3 regions of the Virgibacillus salidurans genome follow, and region 2 is predicted to be linked to each of the others. Evidence: riboswitches for the same ligand, from Rfam matches in the RefSeq annotation. Region 2 holds a riboswitch; each other region holds the start of a gene.
What was found. Region 2 has a riboswitch for S-adenosylmethionine ahead of KFZ58_RS18350 (5-methyltetrahydropteroyltriglutamate--homocysteine S-methyltransferase). Riboswitches for the same ligand answer to the same signal wherever they lie in the genome.
Positions count from the first base shown of each region.

Region 1 (4,373 bases), 800 kb from region 2:
CCCCCCAAACTAACATAGACGACAGTTATGGTTACCCCTATAAGAATTCCCCACATGTACGGGATCCCTATGATTGTTTCAAACATGGTTGCTAAGCCAACATTTTGAGCAACAATATAATAAATGTTGAATAAAATGAGTAAGGCAACAACTACCTGTAATGCTTTACTTTGATATCGAATCCCTAGCCATTGCGGCAAGGTGAGGCTGCCTTCCTTTTTTTGCCCCTGCTCCCAGAAGGTTTTAGCAAAAAGAAGCAACCCTATCCATGAGACCCCAAAGCATCCCAGCGAATACCAAAGTACCGGTGCACCATAGGTATAAGCCCACCCGGGAACTCCGATAAATAGATTTGCACTTGCATAGCTTGCCCCGAAACTGATTCCGACAATCCAGGGATTCACCTTTCCTTTTGCGATAGCAAATCCTTTCATCGACTTACTATGGGCTGAACCTCGTTTTCCTAGCCAGGTCGTTAATAGAAAATATCCCAACAACGCTCCCAATATCAGCCATATTAATATATTATTATCATCACCCAGCATCAACTTCCCCCACCTTTTTGTTTCGGGTAGATTTTATTCCATATTATCAATCCCACAATCCAACATATGACGATGGCAATCCAATAAATTGTAAACATAATTTCCTCCATTTTCTTATCGAATGGTAGAACTTCATTTTATTATTATTTTGTCTGAACAGTTCCAATCCTTTTCGCAGGATGGTTATCCGGCAAGTGAGCACTTCCTTTTTCAAACATATTTTCTCTTAACGTCTGTCCTTCATATTCCTGTCGGTAGACACCACGTTTCTGTAATTCAGGAACTACATGATCAACAAACTCACGATAGGTACCCGGTGAATAAGCTTGGGCAATCGTAAAACCATCCACATCTCCTTCATTCGACCACTCCACCATGCGATCTGCAATTTGTTCCGGAGTTCCAATAAATTTAACGGTACCATTTCCAAGCCCATGATTTTTAACAGCTTCTCGTAAGGTCCACTTTTTATTCGGATCTTTTGTATATAAATCCAAATTTCCCTGAACTGCTTCTGTCTCAATATCTTCAATGTACTGATCCGGATCATATTTGGAAAAATCAATCCCAGTATGCCCTGACAAAAGCGAAGCCGTACCCTCAAAGCTAATATGATTGATCAAATCTTCATATTTCATATTAGCCTCTTCTTCAGTTGATCCGATAATTGGTAGAATCAATTGAGAAACAAATACATCCTCCTGTCTTCTCCCCTGTTCCACCGTTCGCTTCCGTATATCTGCAACATACGCTTTTAAAGCTTCCAGTGAATGATTTTTTGTAAAAACAGCTTCAGCATGTTTGGCAGCAAAATCTCTCCCCTTTGGAGAAGCTCCTGCTTGAAAAAGTACCGGGGTGCGCTGAGGCGACGGTTCTACCAAATGCGGGCCTGGAACATTGAAAAATTCACCTTCATGGTCGATCAAATGTACTTTATCCGGATCTGCATAGGTATCGTTTTCTTTATCATAAACAACCGCATCGTTCTCCCAGCTGTGTTCCCATAATTTATAGACAACGTTCAGAAACTCATCTGCACGGTCATAACGGAGTTCCTTGGGTAGACGGGTCTTAAGGCCAAGATTAACTGCTTCGCTTTCCAGATACGATGTCACCACATTCCACGCAATCCTACCCCGGTTAAATGATCAAGTGTCGATAACTGCCGTGCTAGCGAATAGGGTTGTGCATATGTAGCGGAAATCGTCGGCGCAAAGCCCAAATTTTTAGTGACTGCTGCCATTGCCGAAATAGGGATTAACGGATCATGCGCTGGAAGCTGAACTGCATGCCGAGCAGCCGCATCATGGCTGTTTCCATATACACTGTATGTTCCAAGTACATCGGCAATAAATAACGCATCAAATTTCCCACGTTCTAAAATTTGAGCTGTTTCTGTCCAATAAGATAAACTATTATGATTTGTTCCCTGATCCAATTCATGTTTCCACAGCCCCATGGAATGCGGAGAAGGTGAATTTTGGATAAACCCGTTCAAATGAATTTGTTTTGTCATAATGTAAATACTCCTTTTTTAATAGATTTTAAGTTTGGCTCCTCGTGCTCCGTTATAAAACAGTTCACCTCCTAAAAATAATCAAACTTTCCTTATATAATTACTCAGATTAAAAGATACGTGTATCGCGTGCAGAAATCCAGCTGTCACCAATTTCCAATAAAAAAACCTCTACCGATGAGGAAGAGGTTAAAATTTATTTAAACACGTCTCATCTTTCAAGCGAAATGCTTGCTGGAATTAGCACCGTGTTAACGGTTGCTGCGGGATCACAGGACCAGTTCCTCCCCCGACTCTTGATAAGGAAATATTCAATTTTTAAGATTTCTACATATCATAACGGATACAGGAAAAACTGTCAAGTGGGAAATTTAGATAAACTTTCTTCAACAATATGGCCTTAAATTAAAAAGAGCACAATTCTCACTTCAGAATTGCGCCCCTTAGTTTAAGATTATCTTCCATATCAGTAAATATTTTAACTTTCCGTTGAACGATCTCTCGGTTTTACTTCTTCTTTGAGTTTAAACGAAAGTATGAATCCAAGGATTGCTGTGATTGCCGCTACGATAAAGGAAACATTCACACCATGAATAATACCATTCACTGTGTCGTCTTGTATGGCAGTTGTCGTCATGATGGTGACAAGAACCGCAGTACCGATCGACCCGGAGACTTGGCGGAATGTGTTATTAACCGCAGTCCCATGTGGTATAAGATGGTCAGGCAACTGATTCAAGGCCAGGGTTGTCATTGGCATCATCACCATTGCAATTGAAATCATTCGAATACCATTCATGCTTGCTAGATATGCGAAGCTTGTATCCGCAGATAAATCCGTGAACGCGAAAGTGGTCAGTGATAATAGTAAAAGACCACCGCGAGCAAGCCACTTTCCTCCAAATCTATCAAAGAGATATCCGGTAATCGGATTTGAAAATCCCATAATAATAGCTCCAGGTAACAACACAAGACCGGATGTGAGTGCCGAGAACCCAACCATATTCTGCATGTATAATGGCAAAATAACATTTGTTCCAATCATTGCAGCGAAGACAACCATCCCAAGAGCAGTCGCTAGCGTAAATGTGCCATGTTTAAACACCCTGAATTCGAGGAGCGGCTCTTTCAATTTCAATTGTCTTGTAATGAACCAATAGAGAGAAATTGCCCCGAAAACAATAGATAAGATTACCTGATAGCTGAGCCATCCAGCGTCTCCAGCGACACTGAAACCGTACAGGAGCCCACCGAACCCAATGGTTGAGAGGATAACAGATAATATATCCAATCTCGGATTCTTCTGTTCCGTCACATTTTTGAGTAAGAAGTAAGCCGCTATAATGTCTATAATCGCAATGGGCAGTACAACATAAAAAACACTGCGCCATGGGAATTGATCAACAAGAAAGCCTGCTAGACTCGGACCAATTGCCGGTGCAAATGCGATGACAAGCCCGAACAATCCCATCGCCGAACCTCTTCTGTGTACGGGAAAGGTAAGGAACAAGATTGTCTGCATAAGCGGCATCATTATACCAGCTCCTGCCGCTTGAAAAACGCGTCCAGCCATTAAGAATGAGAAATTTGGTGAAATAGCTGCAATAAAAGTTCCTATAGTAAACAATCCCATAGCAGTCAGAAACAGCTTACGTGTTGAAAATTTATCTATTAAAAAAGCTGTTACTGGAATCATAATACCGTTTACCAGCATGAAAACAGACTGCAACCATTGCGCTGTACTCTCACTTAAATTTAGGTCTTCCATGATAGGCGGAAGCGCAGTCCCAAGAAGTGTCTGATTCAAAATAGTAATAAAAGCACCTGATAATAATATCGCGAAAAGCGGTATTTGTTTTTTCCAATTAAACGTTTTTGTATTTTCCATTATATACCACCTTTTCTTGCAATAAAAACTAATCATAGATTAAATCACATTTTCCCAATATATCATATCAAAAACATAAAAGGCAATTTTAAAGTTTCAGTAGGATTGTATTTTGTAGTTGATTTTAGGGATGAAGAAAATAGCAGAGGAAATTATACTCCATAGAAGTTGTTTAAAACGCTATATGTAAAGCAGCTCATCAGTTTTAACGGGATTTCCGTTCTTACTCAAACAGAACGCCTTAATGGAATAACATTAGAAAACTTGGTTGTCACCAAGCCTTTAGGTAACAACCAAAGTCCGCACTTATGTAGCATAGGAAAGTTTATACTTTCCTATCTGCCAAGTAAAAAATGATCAAATTATTTACAGGTATTTATTCCAAATAAGCGTCCCATTGTTTTAAAAATTTCCATCATTTGCT
Region 1 covers NZ_CP074373.1:2,883,106-2,887,478, forward strand. The annotation lists gene KFZ58_RS14715 (sodium:solute symporter family protein) at 1-545, opposite strand, end outside; partial or broken gene KFZ58_RS14720 (LLM class flavin-dependent oxidoreductase) at 689-2,064, opposite strand; SAM riboswitch class I at 2,270-2,367, opposite strand; gene KFZ58_RS14725 (MDR family MFS transporter) at 2,540-3,949, opposite strand; gene KFZ58_RS14730 (hypothetical protein) at 4,372-4,373, opposite strand, start outside.
Region 1: linked by a shared signal. The riboswitch ahead of KFZ58_RS14720 (LLM class flavin-dependent oxidoreductase) and the one ahead of KFZ58_RS18350 (5-methyltetrahydropteroyltriglutamate--homocysteine S-methyltransferase) in region 2 are both predicted to bind S-adenosylmethionine.

Region 2 (4,373 bases):
CAACTTGCACCGTTCACACAAAAATTACTAACTGTCGATATCGCCATCATTCCAGTAAGCTATATGCTTCTGTATCAATACGCTAGAAAATGGAGGCCTTACCTTATTAGGCTTTTCTTATTATCGCTTTTTGCCGTATTCGTGGCGGAACCCATTTTTGGGATGTTAGGTATTTATATCTTGCTTGGATGGGAGCATTGGTACTCTACACCTTTTTATTTTCTGATTGGTGTTTTCGTGAAATGGATGGCCGATAAGGCGGTCGGGGACAAAGGATTTTAGCGTTTTTCATAGAAAAAGCGAGTGACTGCCCGTGCCTTGCGTTGAGTCACTCGCTTATCGTGGCTAATCCCATTGATAAGGGGTTTGCTGATATACATAGTAATTAAGCCAATTATAAAAAAGCAAATGCGTGTGCGACCGCCATGTATTCGGTGGTCTTTCGTTTGGGTCATTACCTGGAAAATAGTTCTCCGGTATGCTTGTATCCAGACCCCTCTGGTGATCCCGCGTGTATTCCTCAGCAAGTGTTTCAGCATCATATTCAAAATGACCGGTAATCATAATATGTTTTTCATCGTTGGAAATAACAATAAACGCACCAGCCTCACTTGAGGAAGAAAGTAAGGTCAGGCGTGGATCATTTTGAATTTCTTCCATCGAAACGGTTGTATACCTGGAATGTGGAGCGTTGAAAATTTCATCAAATCCACGAACCAGCTTTATTTTGGGATCAGACACCAGATGATTATAAACGCCGAATAATTTTTCCGGCAGCTCATATTTACCAATCCCATAATGATAGTACAATGCGGCCTGGGCACCCCAGCAAATGTTCAAAACAGAAGTCACATTCTCTTTTGTCCATTCCATGATCTCTGTTAATTCTCCCCAATAGTTTACATCTTCAAATGGCAGATGCTCAATTGGGGCTCCGGTAACAATCATTCCATCATACCGGCGATCTTTGATGTTTTCAAAGGTTGTGTAGAACGTATCCAAATGGGATTTGCTTACAGTTTTCGATTCATGTGTCCGCATTCTTAAGAACGTGATATTTACCTGCAGGGGCGTATTCCCCAATAAACGCAGGAGCTGTAACTCCGTCCTTTCCTTTTCCGGCATTAAATTTAAGATGATTATATTAAGTGGACGAATGTCTTGCATCCTTGCCCGATCTTCATCCATCACAAAAATTTTCTCTTGTTTTAATACTTCCGTTGCAGGCAATTCTTTCGGTATGTTTATTGGCAACTGACATCTCTCCCTCCTGCATACTTATTCTATTAACAACGTTAAAACTCGCACCTGTTTATTGCCACACTTCTTCAGAAATTTCTACAATATGGCGGATTTTATCCCATTGCTGATCTTCCGTTAAATCATTACCCTCTTCCGTTGAAGCAAATCCACATTGCGGGCTAAGACATAGGTTATCATAGGATAGATATCCAGCCGCTTCAGCAATTCGCTCTTTTACAAGGGCTTTATTTTCCAGCTCAGCAAATTTGGATGTAACTAAACCTAGAACAACATGCAGATCATCCCTGTTCACATGTTTCAGCGGTTCGAATCCACCGGAACGCCCGTCGTCAAATTCAAGAAAAAGCCCGTCAACATTCAGACCATTAAATATCGTTTCCGATGCCTTATCATACGAACCAGAACTGAAATAACGAACGGTAATTGCCCCGGCAAATATGCATGGTAACCAGAAGATCATCTGGACGATCGGCGATGGATTCATTGATAGCGCGTTTGCATAATTTTTGCAGTTCGGCAGGCTCATACCCTTCCGCGCGGAGCGATTGTTCCCCCTCTTCCGATAAAAAGGAAGCCCATGACGTGTCATCAAGCTGTAAATAGCGGCATCCCGCATCATAAAAAGCCTGAATCGCTTTTTTATAGGCATTTGTCAAATCCCTCAACAAATCCTCAATATCACCATAAACTTCATTATCAATCTCCGCCCGAACTAGGAGCATATTAGGGCTTGGAATGGTCTGCTTGGCAACATGATCCTCTCCTACTTTTCCTCGCAAAAACTTGAAATGATCTAGGAATGGATGATCTTCATTAAAATCAACGTTGCCTGTTACACGAATCGCATGGGCAGTTGTTTCAATGCCATCAAACTTCAATCCAGTGTTTGATTCGAATCCTTCCACACCACCCAAATTTTCTAGAAAGTCAAAATGCCACCATGAACGGCGAAATTCCCCGTCGGTTATCGACGTAAGTCCTGCTTCCTTCTGCTTTTCGACAAGTTTGCTTATTTCTTCATCTTCAATAGTACGAAGCTGCTGGGCGGAAATTTCTCCATTTGCATTCTGGGCTCTTGCCTGTTTAAGGCGTTCCGGTCTTAGAAAACTACCCACATGGTCTGCTTTGAATGGTGCCTTGCTATCTAATTTTGTTGTTGTCATGGTATTCCGCTCCTTTAATCAAAAAAGGCCCCTTCGATTAAGAAGAGGCACTATCATGCGATCATCTTCTTATCTTCCAAGTTTCATCAACTTGCTAGAAGTAGCACCTTGTTATAATAACAGGTTGCTGAAGCGTCACTGGGCTTAGTCCCTCAGCCTCTCTTAATAAGAATCGTTACCTGAATTATTTGAATTACTATACAAACGATAGTAGCATTTTTATAGATAAAAAGCAAGGAAGCATGGACAACCCTCACAATACTAACGACAAAGGGTAGCATGCATACGTGTGTCACCCTATCCACTGTGCAACCGAAATAAGATCTGGAAAAAACATGTCTGCATCTGCTCGTGTTTCTTTCCTATTTCCAATAAGAATGGTCCTAACACCCGCTTCCTTCCCTGCTTCAATATCCGGCTCGCGGTCCCCTACCATATAACTTTGATCTAAATCAATATCATGTTTTTCTGCAAAATCCAAAATCATTTGCGGCTTCGGCTTACGGCAGGCACAATTCGCATGTGGCTTGTGGGGGCAATAAGCGATGTCATCGATGGTTGCACCAAATGCGGCTAAATCTTTTTTCATCTTTGTATGTACTGCCTCTAAAGCAGTTTCTTGCATATAGCCAAGCCCGATCCCCCCCTGATTCGTTACAACGAAAACCTTAAATCCCAAATCATTGAACCGCCTTACAGCTTCGCCTACACCACTTAGCAAATGGAAGTCCTTTGGCTTATTTACGAATTTCACCCGATTGGTGAGTACCTCATTGATTACACCATCCCGGTCAAGAAACATGCCGATGTTCATGACATTACCTTCTTCCATATGTTACTTGCACAAATCAACGGGGAAGCACGGGGCAGCCCTTTTGCTTCCTAAAAAGCAGAAGAGCCGTCCCAGTTCATCCTTAGAATTCCAATTCCTTTGGTGCTTCTCCTTTTTTATTCATAACCCGGATGGCAGTTGGATTAATCTCCAGCAAGACAAGTTCTGGGTCCTCTGGGCCATCAAAATAAATTTTCATCGTGTCATTCCACAGCTCCTTTTTCAGTGCTTCTGAATTATTAAAGGAGACCTTCCCTTGATATTCCACATAATCATCACCAAATCCTTCACCATCGTATCCGAGCAGAATATGCGTGAAAGGATTCGCTTCAATTTCCTCCGCCTTATCCGTTTCCTTGCTCGTTAACGTATAGAGCTTCAATCCTTCATTGAAAAACGTCATGTACCTTGTATGGGGCTTATTATTCTTCACTGTTGCCATCGGGCCAACGTAGCTGCTTTTTAGAATTTTTTCAACGGTTGCTTTGATCTCAGTTTGACTCATTACTATACACTCCTTTTTGTTGCTGGTGTAAATAGTATTCCTTCTGCTCTTGAAAAATAAACATTTTCCTGACTTCAGAAATGGATGTGGCTTGGAATGTATATTACTGTAAAATAAAAAAGGTGACCGCTCTCCCTAAGGTTAGCGATTACCTCTAAATTAAATTACCCTTTCTTAATTATCCTCAATAAGTCTAGCAACATCTTCCCCGCATTTTTTGCATTTTCCTTTAAGCAATATTCCATGCTTGTCGTTATGCATGTCATAATCGACGATAGTAGTTTCCATGCAGTTGACACAAAACACATTGCTAAGAAGCTGCATCTGGATGTCCTTAGGAATTTTAGACCATTTTTGAGCAGCTTTTAAATCGGTAACTGAAATTTTTTAACCTCCTTAAAAAAGCATGTGGACAGGTTCTCCCGCCTCCTTAAGAAGCAGAAGAACCGACCCCATGCTTTTTCTCAAACCTTTCAATCAATGCAAAAATATATGCTGTATTTTTCGATACATAGGATGCTTCTTTCCTCACACCTGGTTCCCCGCTGCTCCAACGATCATAAAAAACATGGACACGCTCGAATTCTTTGAAACTGATCTTTCTGTTTTT
Region 2 covers NZ_CP074373.1:3,679,535-3,683,907, forward strand. The annotation lists gene KFZ58_RS18340 (CBO0543 family protein) at 1-282, shown strand, start outside; gene metA (homoserine O-acetyltransferase MetA) at 346-1,254, opposite strand; partial or broken gene KFZ58_RS18350 (5-methyltetrahydropteroyltriglutamate--homocysteine S-methyltransferase) at 1,313-2,426, opposite strand; SAM riboswitch class I at 2,493-2,598, opposite strand; gene KFZ58_RS18355 (D-glycero-alpha-D-manno-heptose-1,7-bisphosphate 7-phosphatase) at 2,719-3,240, opposite strand; gene KFZ58_RS18360 (pyridoxamine 5'-phosphate oxidase family protein) at 3,341-3,763, opposite strand; gene KFZ58_RS18365 (hypothetical protein) at 4,194-4,373, opposite strand, start outside.

Region 3 (4,373 bases), 200 kb from region 2:
TGCTCAATGGTTGATTGCGGTAGCTGTTTGTTGTTCACCCATACGGCATCCACTTCTTCAGGAATGTCCTCCAGCTTCGACTCACCATTGATAGGGATAACGCTGAATCCGAGTTTTGCCAGTTGCTTGCCGCTTTTATCAAGTTTGTTATCAGAATCAGTCACAGTTGCAATTACTTTTTTACGAGCCCCTCCATCTTTACGATCAAATGGGGAAGTAAGCAGCCATTTTATAGCATCTTCTTCCGTAGCTTCAAAAAGTGGCGGCTGATCCACAGCTTTGGCAATGGCTTGATCTAGATCGACTAAAATATCTTTCGGTGACTCAATGCCAATCGATAGGCGGACTAATTCTTCCGTTGTTCCGCTTTTTTCTAAGTCCTCCGCGCTTAATTGTTGATGTGTGGTTGATGCTGGATGAATAATGAGTGATTTTGCATCACCGACATTAGCAACATGGGACCAGAGTGTAACATTATCAATTAACTTTCTGCCGGCATCTCGGCCGCCTTTGATACCAAACGTGATAACAGAACCGAATCCCTTAGCAAGATATTTTTTCGCAAGCTGATGGGATGGGTGCTCTTCTAGCCCTGGGAAATTAACCCATTCTACAGCTGGATGTTTTTGTAAATAAGCTGCGACCTCTTCGGCATTTTTATTATGACGCTCAATACGCAGATGCAATGTCTCCAACCCCTGAAGGAATAAGAACGCACTTTGTGGACTCAGGGACGCACCGATATCACGCAGGAGCTGCACACGTAATTTTGTCGCATAGGCTGCTGGCCCCAGATCAACATAGCGGAGGCCATTGTAGCTTGCGTCGGGCTCGGTAAAACCAGGGAAGCGTCCGTTGCCCCAATCAAATCGGCCACCATCCACAACGACACCGCCGATTGTTGTACCATGCCCACCAATCCATTTTGTCGCAGAGTGGACGACAATATCTGCACCCCATGTTAGTGGTTTTGTGCCATATGGCGTGGCAAACGTATTGTCAATGATTAAAGGAATATTGTTTTCATGTGCGATTTCGCCAACCGTTTCCACATCAAATATATTCAGACTTGGATTTGTAATAATTTCAGCGAAGACAGCCTTTGTTTTATCTGTAATAGCACCTCGAATTGCTTCAGGATCCGTGCCGTCAACGAATTTTACATCGATACCGTAACGAGGCAATGTATTTGCAAAAAGATTGTACGTTCCACCATATAAATTACTGTCAGCGATGATCTCATCACCTGAACCAGCAATATTAAGAATGGAAAGTGTAATTGCTGCCATCCCGGATGATGTTGCGACAGCCCCGATTCCATCCTCAAGTTGTGCCATCCGAGTCTCAAAAGCATCGACAGTCGGATTCATAATACGGCTGTAAATGTTTCCTGGTTCTGCTAGGCCAAATAAATTCTGCGCATGTTCCGTATCGCGAAATACATAGGATGTTGTTTGGTAGATTGGCACAGCCCTTGACCCAGTTGCAGGATCCGGTTCTTGGCCCCCGTGAAGTAATACTGTTTCCGGATTGTGAAATTGAAAGTTAGACATGAATAATTCCTCCTTGGATTTTTGGCAGTAGTGCCGCTTTTTAACGTATCTGGGAGGAAGAGGGGATAAATAAATAACCCCCTTCCTAAGAAGAGGGCGTATATGTAAACGATCCTCCTCTTATCTTCCAGACCAATGTTGATCTGTAGGATTTAGCACCGTAAAAGGCAAATTGTGTTGCCTTCAGGTTGCCGGGCATCAAAGGGCCTATCCCTCCGCCACTCTTGATAAGAGATTAATTTTTCTAAATTACTGAACAGTATAACGGTAATTTGGATGGAATGTCAACCGTTTTGGGGAATAAATTTTTATTTAATTGAATTCAATTAAACTTGATAAATTGGGTGTTTTTTCATACTATTAGTTTAAAAAGAATGAGAGGAAGTAGAAAATGACGGTTACCGAATCGAGAGAATTGCAGCTCCTCCGATATTTAGATATGCGCATGCATCTATCAGATACGGATAAGCAATACTATGTAATCCTTGAGAAGGGATATGAAGGTGAACAAAAATTTGCAGCACGATTGGAGGGATTGTCGGACAGGCTAATCATATTACATGATTTATTGCTTGAATGGAATAATACTTTTTTTCAAATTGATACACTGATCATTTATGAAAATTTCATCCATCTTATTGATGTGAAAAATTACGAAGGGGAATTCTTTATTGAAAATGAAAGATGGTACACAAAATCAAAAAAGGAAATTAAAGATCCCGTCTTGCAACTGACGCGATGCGAATCCTTACTCAGACAATTACTCCAACATCACGGTGTTAACCTTCCAGTCAAATCACACATCATTTTTATCAATCCCGAATTCACATTATTCCAAGCATCTATAGACGTGCCTATTATTTTACCCAGTCAACTCAATCGTTTCCTAAGACAATTAAGCAGAAGTTCATCAGGTGGAAATAAAAATATAAAAATTGCTGAAATGCTAGTAAAGCTTAGTGAAGATGAATCCCCATTCACTCGTATACCCAATTATGACTATGCTGAACTGAAAAAGGGAATAACCTGCCTTGCATGTAATTCCTTTTTGTTATCTGTAAAAGATAGATACATAGTTTGTGATAGCTGTGGCCATGAAGAGGACACGGATGCTTCTATATTAAGGAATGTAGGTCAATTTCAATTGCTATTTCCTAATGAAAAAATAACAACTACAGTGATTCATGATTGGTGTAACGAAATTAAATCAAAGAAAACGATTAGTAGAGTATTGAACAAAAATTTCATACGTATAGGTCATGGAAAATACTCCTACTATGCTGAATGCGGCGATTAGACCTTTTATGGCTACCGCTTTAGCTCCTTTTCTTAGATTTAAGGTAGCCATGAACGGTTCATGTTAACGTTAGGGAACATGTTCAGGATTACGGTAGCCATGAACGGGTTATGACGACGTCAAAGGGGATATTTTCGGGTTCGCGGTAGCCATGAACGGGTTATGACGACGTCAAAGGGGATATTTTCGGGTTCGCGGTAGTCATGAACGGGTTATGACGACGTCAAAGGGGATATTTTCGGGTTCGCGGTAGCCATGAACGGGTTATGACGACGTCAAAGGGGATATTTTCGGATTCACGGTAGCCATGAACGGGTTATGACGACGTCAAAGGGGATATTTTCGGGTTCGCGGTAGCCATGAACGGTTTATGACGACGTCAAAGGGGATATTTTCGGGTTCGCGGTAGTCATGAACGGGTTATGACGACGTCAAAGGGGATATTTTCGGGTTCGCGGTAGCCATGAACGGTTTATGACGACGTCAAAGGGGATATTTTCGGATTCACGGTAGCCATGAACAGCTCATGACAACGTTAAAGGTATCATTTTCGGATTCACGGTAGTCATGAAAGGTTCATGTCGACGTCAAATACATCTTTTCCTGATTTATTGTCGCCATGAACTTCTTATGACGCTCATTCCTGCCCCTTTTCCAACCCCAGTCATACAGATGACTTATTTTTCACGAGCCTCCCGCCTAGCACCACCCCGCTTATATCTTGAACTCATATAAATAAACAAAGCAGACCAAATAAATACAAATGCTACAGCATGCCCGCTGGTAAAGGGTTCTTCGTATAGAAATACGCCGAGAATTAACATGATCGTTGGGGCAATATATTGCAGAAAGCCGACCATCGCTAGCGGAATTAGCTTAGCTCCGCTTGCAAATAACAGCAATGGAACTGCGGTCACGATTCCTGCGCCGATTAACAGAAAATTCACAGGTGAGACCAGATTTTCCAGTGTAAAAGCACTGTCAGGAATGGCGAATAAATAAAGACAGGCAATCGGTGTGACGATCATGGTTTCAATGGTCAGGCCGAACATGGCGCTAACGTCAAGCCTCTTTTTCAATAAACCATAGAACCCGAAAGTAAGCGCTAGAATGATAGAAATCCATGGAAATACACCAAAACTGAATGTTAGGTAGATGACGCCGATACCCGCAAGAATAAAGGAGAGCGCTTGTTTTCTTGTGACTTTCTCTTTCAGCACAATAATCCCCAGTAAAATACTGATAAGTGGATTAATATAATATCCCAAACTTGCTTGAATGACGTGATCACTATTGACTGCCCATATAAATGTGAGCCAGTTCAAACTGATGAAAATAGATGCAAGGGTTATGCCGAGCAGTCTTTTCTTGTTTCTGATAATGACGTTCAATTCCTGTATAAAAGGAGTCCATTTTCGTAAAATCAATACAATGCCAAGCATGAAAATAAATGACCAGACAATACGATGTGCCAGTGTCTCCCCGGGAGGAACGTCCTCAACCAATTTCCAATAGATTGGCAG
Region 3 covers NZ_CP074373.1:3,478,012-3,482,384, reverse strand. The annotation lists gene KFZ58_RS17320 (PLP-dependent aspartate aminotransferase family protein) at 1-1,553, opposite strand, end outside; SAM riboswitch class I at 1,671-1,787, opposite strand; gene KFZ58_RS17315 (nuclease-related domain-containing protein) at 1,999-2,850, shown strand; gene rarD (EamA family transporter RarD) at 3,528-4,373, opposite strand, start outside.
Region 3: linked by a shared signal. The riboswitch ahead of KFZ58_RS17320 (PLP-dependent aspartate aminotransferase family protein) and the one ahead of KFZ58_RS18350 (5-methyltetrahydropteroyltriglutamate--homocysteine S-methyltransferase) in region 2 are both predicted to bind S-adenosylmethionine.